Regions from separate parts of the Sporosarcina sp. YIM B06819 genome, predicted to be linked through region 1. Evidence: riboswitches for the same ligand, from Rfam matches in the RefSeq annotation. Region 1 holds a riboswitch; the other holds the start of a gene.
What was found. A riboswitch is a leader RNA that binds a small molecule or an ion and turns the genes downstream of it on or off. The one in region 1 is predicted to bind FMN.

Region 1 (8,126 bases):
CTTCAAAAGCATCGACAAGTCGGTCGAGCCATTCGTAGTAATCACGCATGTACTGTAATTTCTCGATATCTATATGGGCCAGCTCTTTTACTTCCTCGCTGATGGATGGGTCTACCACTAATTCCTCTAGCTCGACTAATGACCTACGAACTGCGATGGAATGCTGGTTAACAGATTTTCTCCACTTAATTGAAAATAAATCAATAAAGCTTTGATACCAATCATCTGTTACCTGATAGAGATCTTTTCGGACGCCTCTTTTCCAAGCGCGCTCGACCAATTTTAAATCGGATAATGCCCGTACAGAAGTGCTCATGCTCGTTTTACTCATCCCAAGTTCTTCCGTCATTTCATCTAATGTCAACGGCTCATTATGAAAAAACATAGTGCCAAACTGTCTTCCAGAAGAAGGTGTAAGGCCGTAAAGATGTATATTTTGTGCGATGGATTCAATAACCCGTTCACGCGTTTTTTCAAGTCTTTCTTTACCGTTCATGCAATTTCCCTCCACTGTCATCGGCATACGTAAACCAACCCAGTTATTTTATTCTAGCGTATTATATCCGTTGGCAAAAAGCAATTTATAATAATTATTGTTTGTACAGTTTTTACTGTACAAACTATTAACTTAGTCTAAACGGTTGAATTTTTATTTAGTTAGGTCTATACTAGTAAATGTTAATCAGTTCTAAAAAATGTAAGGAGTGTACGCATGAGTGATCCAATTGTTAGTAAAAAAATCGAAGTGCACAACACGACTAAGATTTTCGGCAAAAACAGTAAGCGAGCCGCGCAGCTGCTCAATGAAGGAAAGACGAAAAGCGAAATATTGAAAGCGACTGGTGCAACAGTCGGTGTGAAAAAAGCATCCTTTGATGTCTACGAGGGTGAAATATTTGTCATTATGGGGTTGTCCGGTAGTGGGAAATCAACGCTCGTCAGGTTGCTGAACCGTTTGATTGACCCGACAATGGGCACGATTTTGCTAGACGGTGAGGATATCGTCAAGATGAATAAAGAACAGCTTCGTGAAGTAAGGCGTAAAAAAATTGGTATGGTTTTTCAAAACTTTGCACTCTTCCCGCATAAGACGATTCTTGAAAATACGGAATACGGGCTAGAAATCCAAGGCGTAGCGAAAGCCGAACGTCAGGAAAAGGCGAAAGAATCTCTGAAACTTGTTGGTCTTGCAGGGTATGAAGATCAGTATCCGAACCAATTAAGTGGGGGAATGCAGCAGCGTGTAGGTCTTGCAAGAGCGTTAGCGAATGGGCCCGATATTTTATTAATGGATGAGGCGTTTAGTGCACTTGATCCATTAATTCGAAAAGATATGCAAGATGAATTGTTGCAACTTCATAATGATATGGGCAAAACGATTATCTTCATTACCCATGACTTGGATGAGGCATTGCGTATAGGCGATCGGATTGCGCTGATGAAGGACGGAGAAATCGTTCAGATTGGGACACCTGAAGAAATCTTGATGAGCCCATCCAATGAATATGTGGAACGTTTCGTTGAAGATGTAGATTTGTCGAAGGTCTTGACGGCAGGTCACATTATGAAAAAAGCGGATACAGTTCAAGTTGATCGGGGAGCACGGGTTGCGCTGCGACTGATGAAACGTCTTGGGATTTCATCCATTTATGTGGTGGACAAAGGGAATCGGCTATTAGGCGCAGTAACTGCACAGGATGCTGTAGCTGCGGCTGAATCAGGTAAAACACTGCATGAAGTTCTCATTTGTGATTTACCGATGATGTCTGCAGATACATTGCTGATAGATTTATTTGATATCGTTTCCACAGCAGTGATACCTGTTGCAGTGGTCAATGAAGATAACAAGCTACAAGGAATTATTATTCGTGGTGCACTGATTGGTGCATTGGCGGGCGACAATCAGTTTATAAATAATGATGGTGTCGTTGATTCCGTCGAAAAAACTGACTTGGAGGTGGAGTCAAATGAATAACTTACCTCGTCTACCGTTCGCGGATTGGATTGATAATGGGGTCGACTGGCTTGTGACTACATTTGGCACTGTATTTGATGGTATTTCAGATGTACTTGCGGGGATTGTTGAAGGGTCAGTGGAAGGACTAAATATGGTGCCATCTATTCTGCTTGCCGTTCTATTCTCCTTGCTAGCGTGGTTGATCTCCACGCGGCGGATTGCATTGATGTCGCTAATTGGTTTATTGTTCATCGATTATTTAGGCTATTGGTATCCGATGTTGCAGATGTTAGCATTGGTCGTTACTTCGGTCACGATAGCGATTGTGATTGGCATTCCGCTGGGTATTTGGGGCTCACAGCAAGCACGAGCGCGTAAAATCATTAATCCTATTCTGGATCTTATGCAGACGATGCCTGCATTTGTGTATTTGCTACCAGCGATTTTCTTCTTCAATATTGGGGTTGTTCCGGGAGTGGTTGCATCGGTTATATTCTCGATGCCACCAACGATTCGCTTGACGATGCTTGGCATTGAGCAAGTTCCGAAAGATTTAATTGAAGCAACAGAAGCATTTGGTTCGACGACATGGCAGCGATTAATGAAAGTCCAAATTCCGCTAGCCAAACCGACCATTATGGCGGGTGTCAATCAAAGCATAATGTTGTCATTATCTATGGTTGTTATTGCTTCCATGGTTGGGGCACCGGGCCTTGGTGAAGAAGTATACAGGGCTGTTACACAATTAAAAACGGGTGTTGGGTTTGAAGCGGGTCTAGCGATTGTGATCGTGGCCATTATTTTGGACCGAGTGACACAGCAAGCTGGCAAGAAAAAACAAGGGGGAACTTCATTATGAAACTGACGAAAAAAGTAGTTGGACTTGGGGCAGTAGCTCTATTAGCACTTGGACTTGTAGCATGTGGCAATGATGATGGAAAAGCAGGGACGGATTCAACAAAATCTGTCGGCGAGTCACTGAACTATAAAATTACAGGAATTGATCCAGGCGCAGGTATTATGGAAGCAACTGAAAAAGTGATTGTAGAGTATGGCTTGGATGAATACGACTTGGTAACAGGTTCAAGTGCAGCGATGACGGCAGCTTTGAAAAAAGCCTACGATAAAGAAGCGCCAATTGTGGTAACAGGCTGGACGCCACATTGGAAATTTGCCCAATACGATTTGAAATATCTTGAAGATCCGAAAGGTGTGTACGGCGGAGAAGAACAAATTCGTACAATTGGTAGACTTGGACTGGCTGAGGATTTACCAGAAGCATACCAAATTCTATCCCAATTCAACTGGACAGAAGCCGATATGGGTGAAGTGATGATTGCTATTCAAGAAGGCGAAAAAGAAGCGGTTGCTGCGCAAAACTGGATTGATGCCAATGCAGATAAAGTAGCCGAGTGGACCGCGGGAGTAAACAAAGTAGATGGCGACAAAATCAAACTAGCTTATGTGGCATGGGATAGTGAAATTGCTAGCCATAATGTGATGAAATTAGTATTGGAAGAAATGGGTTATAACGTATCATTGACGCAAGTTGAAGCGGGTCCTTTATGGACTGCAGTTGCAGATGGCAGTGCAGATGCATCACTTGCGGCATGGTTACCATTGACGCATAAAACATATGCCGATAAATTTGAAGGCAAATTCGAAGAACTTGGCATTAACATGGAAGGCGTCAAAGTCGGTCTTGTCGTGCCACAGTATATGGACATTGACTCGATTGAAGATTTGAAGAACTAGGTTAGAAACCTAGTAAAGACTTAGCTCCGTTCAATCGGAACTAAGTCTTTTTTGCTTAAATTGAAGTGGTGTGTTAATTTAACAGTAGTACGTTTTAGAAAAACTCTTCGGGGCAAGGTGAAATTCCTTACCGGCGGTGATCGAGCAATCGCTCGTTAGTCCGTGACCCGACCTTCCTTTTTGGAAGGCGGTGGAGCTGGTGAAAATCCGGCACCGACAGTTAAAGTCTGGATGGGAGAAGCTGTTTGACTATACGTATGATGCTTATTTAGCTCTGCCCTTTCATAACTATTGAAAGGGGGAATGCTGATGGAACCTCAACATTATATGAGAATTGCTCTTGATCTGGCGCGCAGTGCACAAGGACAAACTTCGCCGAATCCACTTGTCGGTGCTGTTTGTGTAAAAGATGGCCAGATTATCGGAACAGGTGCGCACTTAAAAGCGGGAACTCCACACGCTGAAGTGCATGCTTTGATGATGGCTGGTGTAGAGTCCTATGGTGCAGATCTTTATGTAACACTGGAACCGTGTGCCCATACAGGGAAAACACCTCCGTGCACAGATCTCATTATTACGAGCGGTATTCGCCGTGTTTTCGTCGCGTCCATCGATCCGAATCCTTCCGTCAATGGAACGGGAATCGGGCTTCTTAAAGCTGCCGGAATTGAAGTTGTCACCGGTATTTTACAGGAAGAGGCAGAGCAGTTGAACCGAGCATTTTTTCATTTTATAAAATACGGAAAGCCGTATGTCACCTTGAAAGCCGCCGCAACTCTCGACGGTCGTCTTTCAACGCAGACTGGGGACAGCAAATGGATTACTTCGGATGCAGCAAGAACCGATGTCCATTACCTCCGCCATACCCATGACGCAATTTTGGTCGGCGTACAAACCGTACTTCACGATAACCCTTTCCTCACCACCCGTTTGCCCCATGGTGGAAAGAATCCAATTCGAATTATTGTAGATCGGCATCTAAGGACGCCAACAACAGCAAATATCGTTACTGATGGTGCTGCAGCAACAATTATTTTTACACTCGATTCTCCAAAGTCGAGAACTGTCTTTTTTGAACACCCTTTTGTTTCCATTGAAAGGATTTCAGCAGATGTACCTTTTTTGGATGAAGTATTAAAACGTCTGGCGAGTAAAGGCATTATGACGTTGTTCGTCGAAGGTGGCAGCCGTGTTCATTCCAGTTTCATCAATGAAGGTCTAGCAGATGAATTGTATTTGTATATGGCTCCGAAACTGATTGGCAACGGTGCTTCTTTGTTTATGGACGACACACGGAACCTAATGGGGGAAAGTGAATCCCTCCGTTTTTTAGATGTGCGACAAATTGGGGATGATATCCGATTGCACGCCAGGTTCGTGAAGGAGGATTGACAAAAGTTGTTTACTGGAATTATTGAAGAAATCGGCACGATTTCAGCGGTAAAGTCATCACCGAATTCATTGCAACTATCAATTCGTTGTAGCAAAGTGCTCAGTGATGTAAAAAAAGGGGATAGCCTCGCAGTAAATGGTGTTTGTTTGACGGTATCAGACTTCTCAAGCAACCAATTTACAGCAGATGTCATGCCGGAGACTGTAAAAGCAACAACACTTCAAGCTTTGCGCACGGGAAGTCTAGTTAATTTAGAGCGTGCGATGGCGGCGAATGGTCGTTTTGGTGGTCATTTCGTCAGTGGACATGTGGATGGCACAGGTGAAATTGTTTCGATTAGACAAAAAGAAAATGCGATTTATATGGAGATTAGCGTTGCAGCTGACTTGTTAACGTATTTTATCCCGAAAGGTTCAGTAACCGTAGATGGAACGTCACTGACTGTCTTTGAAGTGAGGCAAAAAAGTTTTATCATCTCACTTATCCCGGTCACGCAAGAGGACTCAATCGTTGGCAGAAAACGGGCCGGGGATCGAGTAAACGTAGAATGCGATATGCTCGCAAAATATATGGAACGGCTAATGACTATAAACAAAGGGAATCCAACTGGCGGTTTAACAATGGATACTCTTGCTGCAAGTGGATTCCTTAGTTAAGGGGGCAAAGTAGATGTATACCACTGTAGAAAAAGCAGTCGACGAACTGAAAAAAGGAAAAGCAATTATTGTTGTTGATGATGAAGACCGGGAAAATGAAGGAGACTTTGTTGCACTTGGTGAATTTGCTACACCTGAAATGATTAACTTCATGGCAACGGAAGGCCGAGGACTAATCTGTGTACCGATAGATGAGGAAAAAGCGAAACAACTCGAACTTGGGCTTATGACAGAAAATAACAGTGATGCGCACGGGACTGCGTTCACAATTAGTGTTGATCATTCGCAATGTCATACTGGAATTTCTGCATTCGAACGTTCAGAAACCGTTTTGAAGATGCTGGGAAATGGCGCGAAACCATCTGACTTTAGAAGACCAGGACATATATTTCCGTTGATTGCGAAGCCAGGCGGTGTTTTGAAGCGGGCGGGTCATACGGAAGCGGCAGTAGACCTTGCGATACTTGCGGAAGTAGAACCAGTCGGCGTCATATGTGAAATTATGAATGCCGATGGAACGATGGCCAGAGGAGCACAGCTGAAAGAGATAGCAGATCGATTTGACCTTGTCATATTAACGATACAGGAACTAATTGCTTATCGTAGGGAAAATGAGAAATTGATTGAGCGTATCGTTGATGTTCAGCTGCCAACGGATTTTGGTCAATTTAAAGCCGTCACATATGTGGAAACAGTCACTGGACGTGAGCATATGGCCTTAGTAAAAGGAGATATTGAGAACGTTGAAAATGTTCTTGTTAGGGTTCACTCGGAATGTTTAACAGGTGACGTCTTTGGCTCGTGTCGCTGTGATTGTGGTCCGCAACTTCAAGCTGCACTTGCGCAGATTGAAAAAGCTGGAAGGGGTGTCCTGCTTTATATGCGGCAGGAGGGACGAGGGATTGGTCTTGTTAATAAAATGAAGGCATACAAGCTACAGGAAGAAGGCTTTGACACGGTTGAAGCCAATGAGAAATTAGGATTTTTCGATGATCTTCGGGATTATGGTATTGGTGCACAAATACTACGAGATCTTGGCTTAACATCTATTCATCTACTGACAAACAACCCACGTAAAATTGCTGGACTAGCAGGGCATGGGTTAGAAATAACAGAGCGTATTCAAATAGAACTGCCTGTTAAAGTAGAGAATAAATCGTATATGGAAACAAAGAAAAATAAAATGGGACACTTATTAAATAGCTAAGGGGGAATAATAATGGGTACAATTTATGAAGGACATTTAGTCGGAACGGGACTTAAAGTAGGGATTGTCGTTGCAAGATTTAATGAATTTATCACGGGAAAATTACTGGGTGGCGCACAAGATGCATTGCGCCGCCATGGGGTAGCTGAAAGTGATATGGCAGTTGCATGGGTGCCAGGTGCTTATGAAATTCCACTTGTTGCGAAGAAAATGGCTGCTTCGGGTAAATATGATGCGGTTATTACACTTGGGACTGTGATTCGTGGCGCAACACCACATTTCGATTATGTGTGCAGTGAAGTAGCTAAAGGAGTTGCAAGCATCAATATGCAAGAAGGTATTCCTGTCATCTTTGGTGTCTTAACAACAGATACAATCGAGCAAGCAATTGAGCGTGCCGGAACGAAAGCGGGTAATAAAGGCTGGGATGCGGGAACGGCTGCTATTGAAATGGCGAATTTGTTGAAACAAATGTGAATAAATTCGGAACTGGCTCAGCTTCAATTAAAAGGCTGAGCCTTCCTTTTAATCTAATTTCCCTTACGGAAATTATAAGCTAAAGAGCGTGAACTTTTTGTGGGCTAAATGTGAACGATACGTGTCCGAAAATAGTTCTTCTGCTACATTGATGCGGTTTCAACCGCAGAATTGTCGCAAAAATCATTGGAAATCGTTATGATAAAGGTAGACGTACTAATATAGAAGGAGCGATTTTAATGACTAGTTTTCCTGAAAAAACATGTTCGATTGAACGACTAGTAACAATCCCGGAAGATGTTCAAAAAGTATTGAACGGCGAAAAGACAGCTACACGCCGCAATGGTGTTTATGCATACCCTGGAGAAATTATGGTGTTGGACGGCAAAGAGTTTAAAGTGGATGCACTTTATTCACAAACACTTGGTGAACTAACGGATGCACACGCACAGCAAGAGGGCTATGAGAATTTAGAAGCCTACAAGCAATCAATGATGTCAATGCATGCACATGCGAAAATGCCTTGGCTTCCAAAAATGAGTGTTTGGGTACATGAATTCAGTCCGGTAGAGAAGTAATTGCCAGATGAAACCGGAAATCTACGGAATAATTGTTTTTCTTCATGTGCTGAGTGCAGTCCTATCCATCGGTCCATTAACTCTTTTGATGCCAGTCATCAAT
Region 2 (8,126 bases), on a different contig from region 1:
AAGGAAGGAGAAAAATCATAATGGGACTTGCGGCGTTAAGCGCTAATCTACTGATGGTTTCGTTTATTGCCTACCTTATCGCAACGGCATTTTTTGGTGGGGCGGTAAAAGGCGCGAAATCGGAAGCATCTTATAAAAATAACAGATGGGGAAAAATCGCGATTACGATTACAATCATTGGGTTTATTTCTCATCTCGGCTATTTCATCACACGCTGGATGGCTTCTGGCCATGCACCAGTTAGTAATATGTTTGAATTTACAACTGCATTTGGCATGATGCTTGTTGGGGCATTCATTCTGTTGTTCTTCCTTTACCGGACACCTTCACTCGGATTGTTTGCATTGCCGATTGCGGTTATTATCATTGCCTATGCAAGTATGTTCCCAAAGGAGATTACACCGCTCATCCCGGCGCTCCAAAGTTACTGGTTGACGATTCACGTGATTACAGCAGCCCTTGGTGAATCGATTTTGGCAATTAGTGCGGTTGCGGGACTTATTTTCTTATTGAAAAATGTGGATTTGACAAAAAAATCAAAACAACGTTTCTGGCTAGAAGTAGTTATGTTTACACTTATTCTTGTCATCGGTTTCGTAGTTTCCTCATCAACATTTAAACTAACAGGTTACGAAGCGCAATTCACATATATTGATAAAAATGAAATGCCTGCCAAGATGGTGTATAACTATCCACCACTTTTCGGTATGCATCAATATGAATCATTGACGCCAGATGCTATGACGCCATGGGCAGAAATGCCAGCCATTGTCAATGCGAAGACGCTAACGTCATTTGTTTGGTCGGTTGCAACGGGAATTGTTCTGTACGTAATTCTTAGGCTCATTTTCAGGCGTCCAATTGCAGCATTGTTCCAGCCTTTTGCTAAAAAGGCGAATTCTCAACTAATGGACGAAATTGGCTATCGTGCTGTTATCATTGGTTTTCCAGTCTTTTCACTTGGAGCACTTGTCTTCGCAATGATCTGGGCACATGAAGCGTGGTCCAGATTTTGGGGATGGGATCCGAAGGAAGTTTGGGCGCTTATTACTTGGTTATTTTACGCTGCATTCCTTCACGTGCGTCTATCACGCGGTTGGGAAGGCGAGAAATCAGCATGGCTTGCGGTTATCGGTTTCATCATTATTATGTTTAACTTGATCGCCGTGAACTTAATCATTGCAGGATTGCATTCATACGCTTAACCTACTGATCGAAGACTGCACGGTTGTTTACTAGACGCCGTGCAGTCTTTTTTGACTGAAATCAGTCAAAGCCTACGGCGGATGTCACAGATTTTTTGGGGTGCTTAAGAAGGCAGTCTAAGTACGCGACGTCTTAAAAGTGCCTTAATTTCTGCAAAGAACGCAGAAATACGGCAAATCGAACCCTTCACTGTTCGATTCCTCCCTGTAGGCCCCAAGCTCGAAAAATCTGGAATCAACTACGCCGAGGCGTAATTGATTAGTAGGATTATGCTTTGTGGTTTCTTTTTTATAGGGTGACTTGTACAATGGACATAGATGTATGTTGAAAGGGGTAATGAGTTGTGGAAGAAAAAGTGACATTATTAGTGGTAGATGACGAAGAGCGGATTCGTCGTCTGTTAAATATGTATCTTACGCGTGAAGGATACGAAATTGAAGAAGCAGTGGATGGGGCAGAAGCGCTTGAAAAAGCATTGACGTCACATTATGACTGTATCTTACTTGATTTAATGATGCCTGAAAAAGACGGCTTTGAAGTTTTGCAAGAACTACGGGAAAAGAAAATCTTGACACCGGTTATCATGCTAACAGCAAAAGGCGAGGAAGCTGATCGTGTAACTGGATTCGAATCGGGTGCCGATGACTACATAGTAAAACCATTCAGTCCACGTGAGGTGGTTCTACGGGTTAAAGCAATTCTCAGAAGGTCTGTGACGTTTCAAGGTACTACTTCAGCATCGTCATCAAAGGACCTTGTTGTCTTTCCACAGCTAACCATAGACAACGATGCGCATCGTGTCATGGCTGATGGCAATGAAGTGAATCTGACACCAAAAGAATACGAATTGCTTTATTTCCTGGCGAAATCACCAGATAAAGTATTCGATCGGGAGCAGTTGCTAAAAGAAGTCTGGCATTATGAATTTTTTGGGGATCTTCGTACAGTCGATACGCATGTCAAACGACTTCGCGAAAAGCTAAGCCGTGTTTCCGAACAGGCAGCCAAAATGATTGTTACCGTTTGGGGAGTTGGTTATAAGTTTGAGGTTCCTCATGAATAGAATATGGAATTCAATCGTCGGGAAGCTATGGGCAACCATATTGCTTCTCGTTTCCTTTGTCTTGTTTATTGTGACCGCGTTACTACTTGAGTTTCTGGATAATTTTCATACCCAACAAGCTGAAGTTTCTTTGAATAGGGATGCGACGACGATTGGGAAAATTGTTGTGGATCATGACAGTGAGTCTTCTATGCAACTTATTATCGAAGATATCCTTGGGGATGAAGCGGACGCTATGATTGTGGATTCCGAAGGGAAGATTATGTACTCTTTCCAACAAGGATTGAACAAGGAGAAAATTGAAAATAAAATCCTATCCGATGCTATATTTTCATCGACCAACCGGGTAGACAAACAAGTCGTGAAAGAAATGATTCTCCCTTCTATTACGAAAGATGGCGTCATGGAACAATATCTTGTACTCGCCTATCCATTTGAAGTGGAACAAAAAATGGCTGGTTCGGTAATTATCTATCAAAGTTTGGAAGCTGTCCATAGGGCGACGAAGGAAACAACAAATATCGTATTCTTGTCTGCGTTTATTGCCTTTATTTTAACAACCGTTTTTGCTTTTTTCTTATCGACAAGAATTACCTCACCTTTAAGGGGCATGAGGCAGGCTGCGTTTGAACTATCGAAAGGGAATTTTGATACGCAATTGCCTGCTGTGCAAAATGACGAAATTGGTCAGCTTGCAACCGCATTTAATCAGATGGGGCGGCAGCTTAAGTATCATGTAGAATTGATTAATCAGGAAAAGGAACAACTTTCAAGTATTTTAACGTCTATGACGGATGTGGTTATTACCTTTAATCGCGATTACACGATTTTATTAAGTAACCCACAGGCAGAACGTTTATTGCAGAACTGGTACTTTAAAAATGGGGAACAAGAAGAGAAAAACACGATTCCTCCAGAAATATTTCATATGCTTGATCATGTGATTACATTTGCTGAAGAAGTAGAGGACGAATTGGAGCTAGGGGGACGTTTTTATGCTGTTTCCATTAGTCCTCTATATAGTGGTAGCGATATTCGGGGCGCGGTTGCGGTCCTCCGTGATATGACGGATCAGCATAAGCTTGATAAGCTCCGTTCGGATTTCATTGCCAATGTGTCGCATGAACTGCGGACACCTATCTCGATGCTTCAAGGGTACAGTGAAGCGATTATAGACGGCGTTACGACCAATGACGAAGAGCGTAATGAGATGGTGCAAATTATTCATGACGAATCGAAACGAATGGGTAGACTTGTGACAGATTTGCTTGACTTGGCTAGGATGGAATCGGGTCATATGCGACTCTACAAAGATGATGTGTTGATGATCCCCTTCCTTGATCGGATTGTCAATAAATTCATGCAAGTTGCACGTGATGCTAATGTGGAGTTGTCATTTCATTTTCCTAAAGATGAGGAAATCGTTTCAAATGTCGATGAAGATCGGATTGAGCAAGTGTTTACGAATTTAATCGACAATGCGATTCGTCATACGCCTGATGGAGGGAATGTTACATTACGTATCGAGAAGTATGTAGATACGATTGAAATGACGGTGACGGATACCGGTGTTGGTATACCGGAAGAAGATCTGCCGTATATTTTTGAGCGTTTTTATAAAGCGGATAAAGCAAGAACAAGAGGCAAGGGCGGAACGGGCTTAGGTCTGGCGATTGCAAAAAATATTATTGATTCGCATAGCGGAGTTATTACAGCTAGCAATGGGCAAAACAGTGGTACCATCTTTAGATGTACACTTCCTTTGAAAAAGTTGTAACTATTTCGTTCGAACAACGACTAATGTATAGAACGGGGGTATTTCATGGACGACTCCGTTTTCCACCGACTCTATGAGCAATACCATCAAGATGTGTTCAAGTTTCTCATCTATTTGACGAGAGATCGTGATCAAGCTGAGGATCTCGTGCATGAAGTGTACGTGAGGGTATTGCGAGCATACGGCGGTTTTGAAGGGAAAAGTTCTGAAAAGACATGGCTTTTTTCCATTGCGAAAAATGTTGCGATTGACCATTTCAGAAAAAACGCTGTCCGTAAAAAGCACCTGTTCGATAAATTCGACTGGGAAAAAAGTGAGCTTGTGTCAACGGGTGTGTTACCGGAAGAACTAGTAACACTTAGCGAAGAGATGAAAGAGCTATTGCAGGCACTGAATACATGTACAGGAGATCAGAAAATGGTTATCACTATGCGGTATTTCCAGGATCTGTCCATAGCCGAAACAGCCGAAATTCTTAGCTGGACAGAAGGTAAAGTAAAGACTACACAACATAGGGCAATCAAAGCACTGCAAAAGAAATTGAATGCTCTTTCGACAGAAGGGGGGGAACTAGATGACCGACAATAAATGGGACGACAGCAAGATTGACAACCTTCTTGGCAGTATGCCGGATATACGAGATGAGCGCCTGAAGTCGGACATATTGATGCGGCTACAACAAGACGAAAGATTGCATCACCCCCGTCGTAATAACGTAAAGAAATGGATGCCGGCCTTAGTGGCGGTAGCAGCACTGTTGATGTTCAGCTTGGTCATTCCTTCAATGTTGCAGCACAATGATAGCGCGATGGACAAAGCGATTGAGCCTGCTTCGATGAAAATGAAACAATCAGAGACCTCGATGGATAGCGAGGAACAAGCAGATGTTGCAACCGCAGATGCTGGGGCTAGCGCAGAAACTTTCAATATAGCAACGGCGAGGATGCTCCCAGAAAATCATGTCCTCTTACAAGAGGAATTACAAGGATTTCAACTGTTACAAATGAGGCTGGATGTAGATGCGAATACAGTCGTTCCTATGACGTTTTTGATTCCGAAAGAACAAATTGCTGCTGATTTTCCAGAAGGGGAACCAGACAGTGCAGCCCTTTTTAGACAGTATGCTGCTGACACCCCGGAGGCAGAACTTGGCTTTGTAGAGATGGAACCTGTTGCCAGTAACAGCCCACAACCTTATTACAAGACGGTAATGCCTTCAGGTCAACTCTATCTGACGCCCTATGAAACAGGAGATGCACTGACGGCGGAGGAGGCACTTCTAGCGATGAAGGAAGCGCAAAGTGACGTCGTTGAGGCGCTTATACCGGAGAATATTACGTATGCTATACAGGAACGAGAAGGCGTGGTCATTATCACGTTTACAGAGCCATTGGATTTATCCGCAATGGATCAAAGTGCAGCGAATGAAATGATAGAAGGATTCATGTTAACGGCGAATAACTTCAAAAAACGCGTACAGTTAGAAAACGTTATGCAAAACACCTTCTTACGCTACGATTTGACAACTGTATTACCAGAACCAGTAGGTGTAAATCCGACGTACTTTTTTGAATAGTAATCAAAAAAAACGCTTTGTAAACAAATGAGTTTACAAAGCGTTTTTTGCCGTATATACTAGTGTAGTAACAAAATATTGATTCATCTTCGGGGCAGGGTGCAATTCCCGACCGGCGGAAATGGAGAGTTTCTCTTCTTAGCCCGCGAGCTTAACAGCTGATTCTGGTGTGATTCCAGAGCCGACAGTATAGTCTGGATGGGAGAAGGTGAAGGTGCGGCCGTCTTTTTGTGTTGTCCACAAAAAGGGTGCTTATTTAAGTACGGGTTAAAAGAGAGGTTTTTCTTCTTTTTTACACCTCTATTTAACGATACCTTTTAACTCCCTAAGGCTTTATTAGCTTTGGGGATTTTTTGAAGACAACGATTGACGGAACGGCCTTTCCTCTTTTGAAGTGAATCGCAAAAGGAGAGAGGAACAAATGAATAACAAGAAATTACGCAAGATGATTCTCATTGCAATCCTTGGGAGCATTGGTACGGTGTTGATGCAATTCAACTTCCCACTGCCAGCATTACCAGGATTTTTGAAAATCGACTTCGGAGAAATCCCGGCGGTATTAGCCATTATGACAATGGGACCCGTTGCAGGTATAGGGGTCGAACTGATTAAAAATGTCATGCATTGGTTCATGTCAGGGAGTCCAACGGGTGTTCCAGTGGGCGAAATTGCGAACTTTACAACAGGTGTTTTATTCATCATGCCTGTCTATTTCATCCACAATAAATTCAAATCATCTAAAGGATTAGCTACCGGACTGATTGCAGGAACAGCTGCGATGGCATTGGGTATGAGTGTTTTGAATTATGCAGTATTCCTACCTATGTATACGTACTTCATGAACTTCCCTGAGATGGCAGGTAGTGAGCTATCGACATTTATCGTTTTAGGGATTCTACCTTTTAACCTTATTAAAGGCGTAATGCTCATGGTCATCACACTATTGCTATTCAAGAGCTTGAACAAATGGATTGCTAAACAACGAACTCAATTAATGGCGTGACATCCGCCCAAGGCTTTATCAGGGAGGAATTGAACTTCATTCCTCCTCATTCAGCTGGAGCTGAATCCGGATCATAGCGTCACAATTTAGACATAAAGAAAGGCCGTCCTGAATAATTTCAGGACGGCCTTTCAACGTGCAAGAAAATCTGTGGCAATTGCCATTTGCCGGAGGCTTAAATTTCATTCAGCAGGGGGAACCCCTCCTGAATGAAATTTAAATTAGTCCTCGTATTTTAACGCATCGCCATCAAAAGGCGCATCAGCAATTTTGATTGAATCGGTCGGGCAACCATCAAATGCATCTTCTAAATCTTCTAGTAGTTCTTCTGGAACTTCCGTATTACCCATGTTATCATCTAGAATAACGTAAGCAATTCCCTCGTCATCGTAATCGTAAATGTCTGGAGCTGCTGCTCCGCAAGCGCCACATGCAATACATGTATCTTGATCAACAATTGTATATTTAGGCATAGTCTTTCTCTCCTCTTTTCTCCGTACAAACAATTTACTTCACATTCCATTCTAATGATATTAACAACAGTTTTCAACAAAAAGAATTTATTAATTGGAGGAATTCATCATGAATCTTTCTTTAATTCTATTAAGCATCATTCATAAGCTAGATGGTGAGCGGACGATTTATGCTGGTTTTCATCTATTGCGTGGCAAACGTTCGGGACAGACGTTACAGGATGTCGAATATTATGGCTTAAAAGCTTTCTTTGGCATTTTACCGAAATTAACGGTTGATCAATTTAATGAAGCGGCTACCTTATTGAAGAATTCTGGTTTTATTGCGACTAGGGATGATTCTTTTGTCAATATAACAGAACAGGGTCGTCAATTGGTAGCGACTTTACCTGCTTATGCATTTAATGGTTGGGATTATAGGGGGAGGGAAAATCTTTTTTTCGCGAGGTTGTCACTTATCGTACAGACAGTGTCGCATTTTAAAGAGGGACAACATGCTTTTATGCCTGTTCAAAAAGATTATGATAGCCAGTCCTTCGTGAAAACACTATTGCATCATCAGCCTATTAGTGATCCTGCATACGCCCGTTACATTGCCGAAGAGCTTAGGCTATGCATAGAGCGCAGTGGCATGGATAACGAGCAAAAAATCATTGTCAGCCATCGACTAAGTGGCTTCGGCTTAACGGGGTGGACGTGGGATCAGCTGGCGGAATATTTGAAACTAAACTCGTTCGCTGTCCGTTTGTTATTTATAGAAGGTTTACATAGAATGCTGGCCGTTATTGAACAATCTTCTGATTTGTCTTTTTTACGCAAAATAGCTGACAACGTTAAAGTGACGACTTATTTGACCGATTCTTCTAGTAAGACCAAACTGCTTTTCGATCGTGGAATGTCAATTGAGGACATTGCGGCGGCTCGAAATTTGAAGTTGAGTACGATTGAAGATCATTTTGTCGAACTGTCGATTAATGATCCGCAATTTCCACTAACGCAGTTTGTTGCAGAGGCCGATGTAGAGGCTG

Region 2: it holds a riboswitch for FMN, as region 1 does, so the genes downstream of both, R2B72_RS13975 (ECF transporter S component) here and ribD (bifunctional diaminohydroxyphosphoribosylaminopyrimidine deaminase/5-amino-6-(5-phosphoribosylamino)uracil reductase RibD) in region 1, are expected to answer to the same signal.

What each region holds. Positions count from the first base shown of each region.
Region 1 is NZ_JAWLIQ010000001.1:45,051-53,176, forward strand. It holds gene R2B72_RS00245 (GbsR/MarR family transcriptional regulator) at 1-496, opposite strand, end outside; gene R2B72_RS00250 (glycine betaine/L-proline ABC transporter ATP-binding protein) at 713-1,975, shown strand; gene R2B72_RS00255 (proline/glycine betaine ABC transporter permease) at 1,968-2,816, shown strand; gene R2B72_RS00260 (glycine betaine ABC transporter substrate-binding protein) at 2,819-3,712, shown strand; FMN riboswitch at 3,812-3,959, shown strand; gene ribD (bifunctional diaminohydroxyphosphoribosylaminopyrimidine deaminase/5-amino-6-(5-phosphoribosylamino)uracil reductase RibD) at 4,022-5,104, shown strand; gene ribE (riboflavin synthase) at 5,111-5,761, shown strand; gene R2B72_RS00275 (bifunctional 3,4-dihydroxy-2-butanone-4-phosphate synthase/GTP cyclohydrolase II) at 5,775-6,968, shown strand; gene ribE (6,7-dimethyl-8-ribityllumazine synthase) at 6,981-7,445, shown strand; gene R2B72_RS00285 (ASCH domain-containing protein) at 7,685-8,023, shown strand; gene R2B72_RS00290 (DUF2269 family protein) at 8,031-8,126, shown strand, end outside.
Region 2 is NZ_JAWLIQ010000020.1:63,960-72,085, forward strand. It holds gene R2B72_RS13945 (cytochrome c biogenesis protein ResB) at 1-21, shown strand, start outside; gene ccsB (c-type cytochrome biogenesis protein CcsB) at 21-1,205, shown strand; gene R2B72_RS13955 (response regulator transcription factor) at 1,550-2,269, shown strand; gene R2B72_RS13960 (ATP-binding protein) at 2,262-4,046, shown strand; gene sigX (RNA polymerase sigma factor SigX) at 4,092-4,634, shown strand; gene R2B72_RS13970 (hypothetical protein) at 4,621-5,622, shown strand; FMN riboswitch at 5,704-5,836, shown strand; gene R2B72_RS13975 (ECF transporter S component) at 6,044-6,625, shown strand; gene R2B72_RS13980 (ferredoxin) at 6,847-7,098, opposite strand; gene R2B72_RS13985 (helix-turn-helix domain-containing protein) at 7,208-8,126, shown strand, end outside.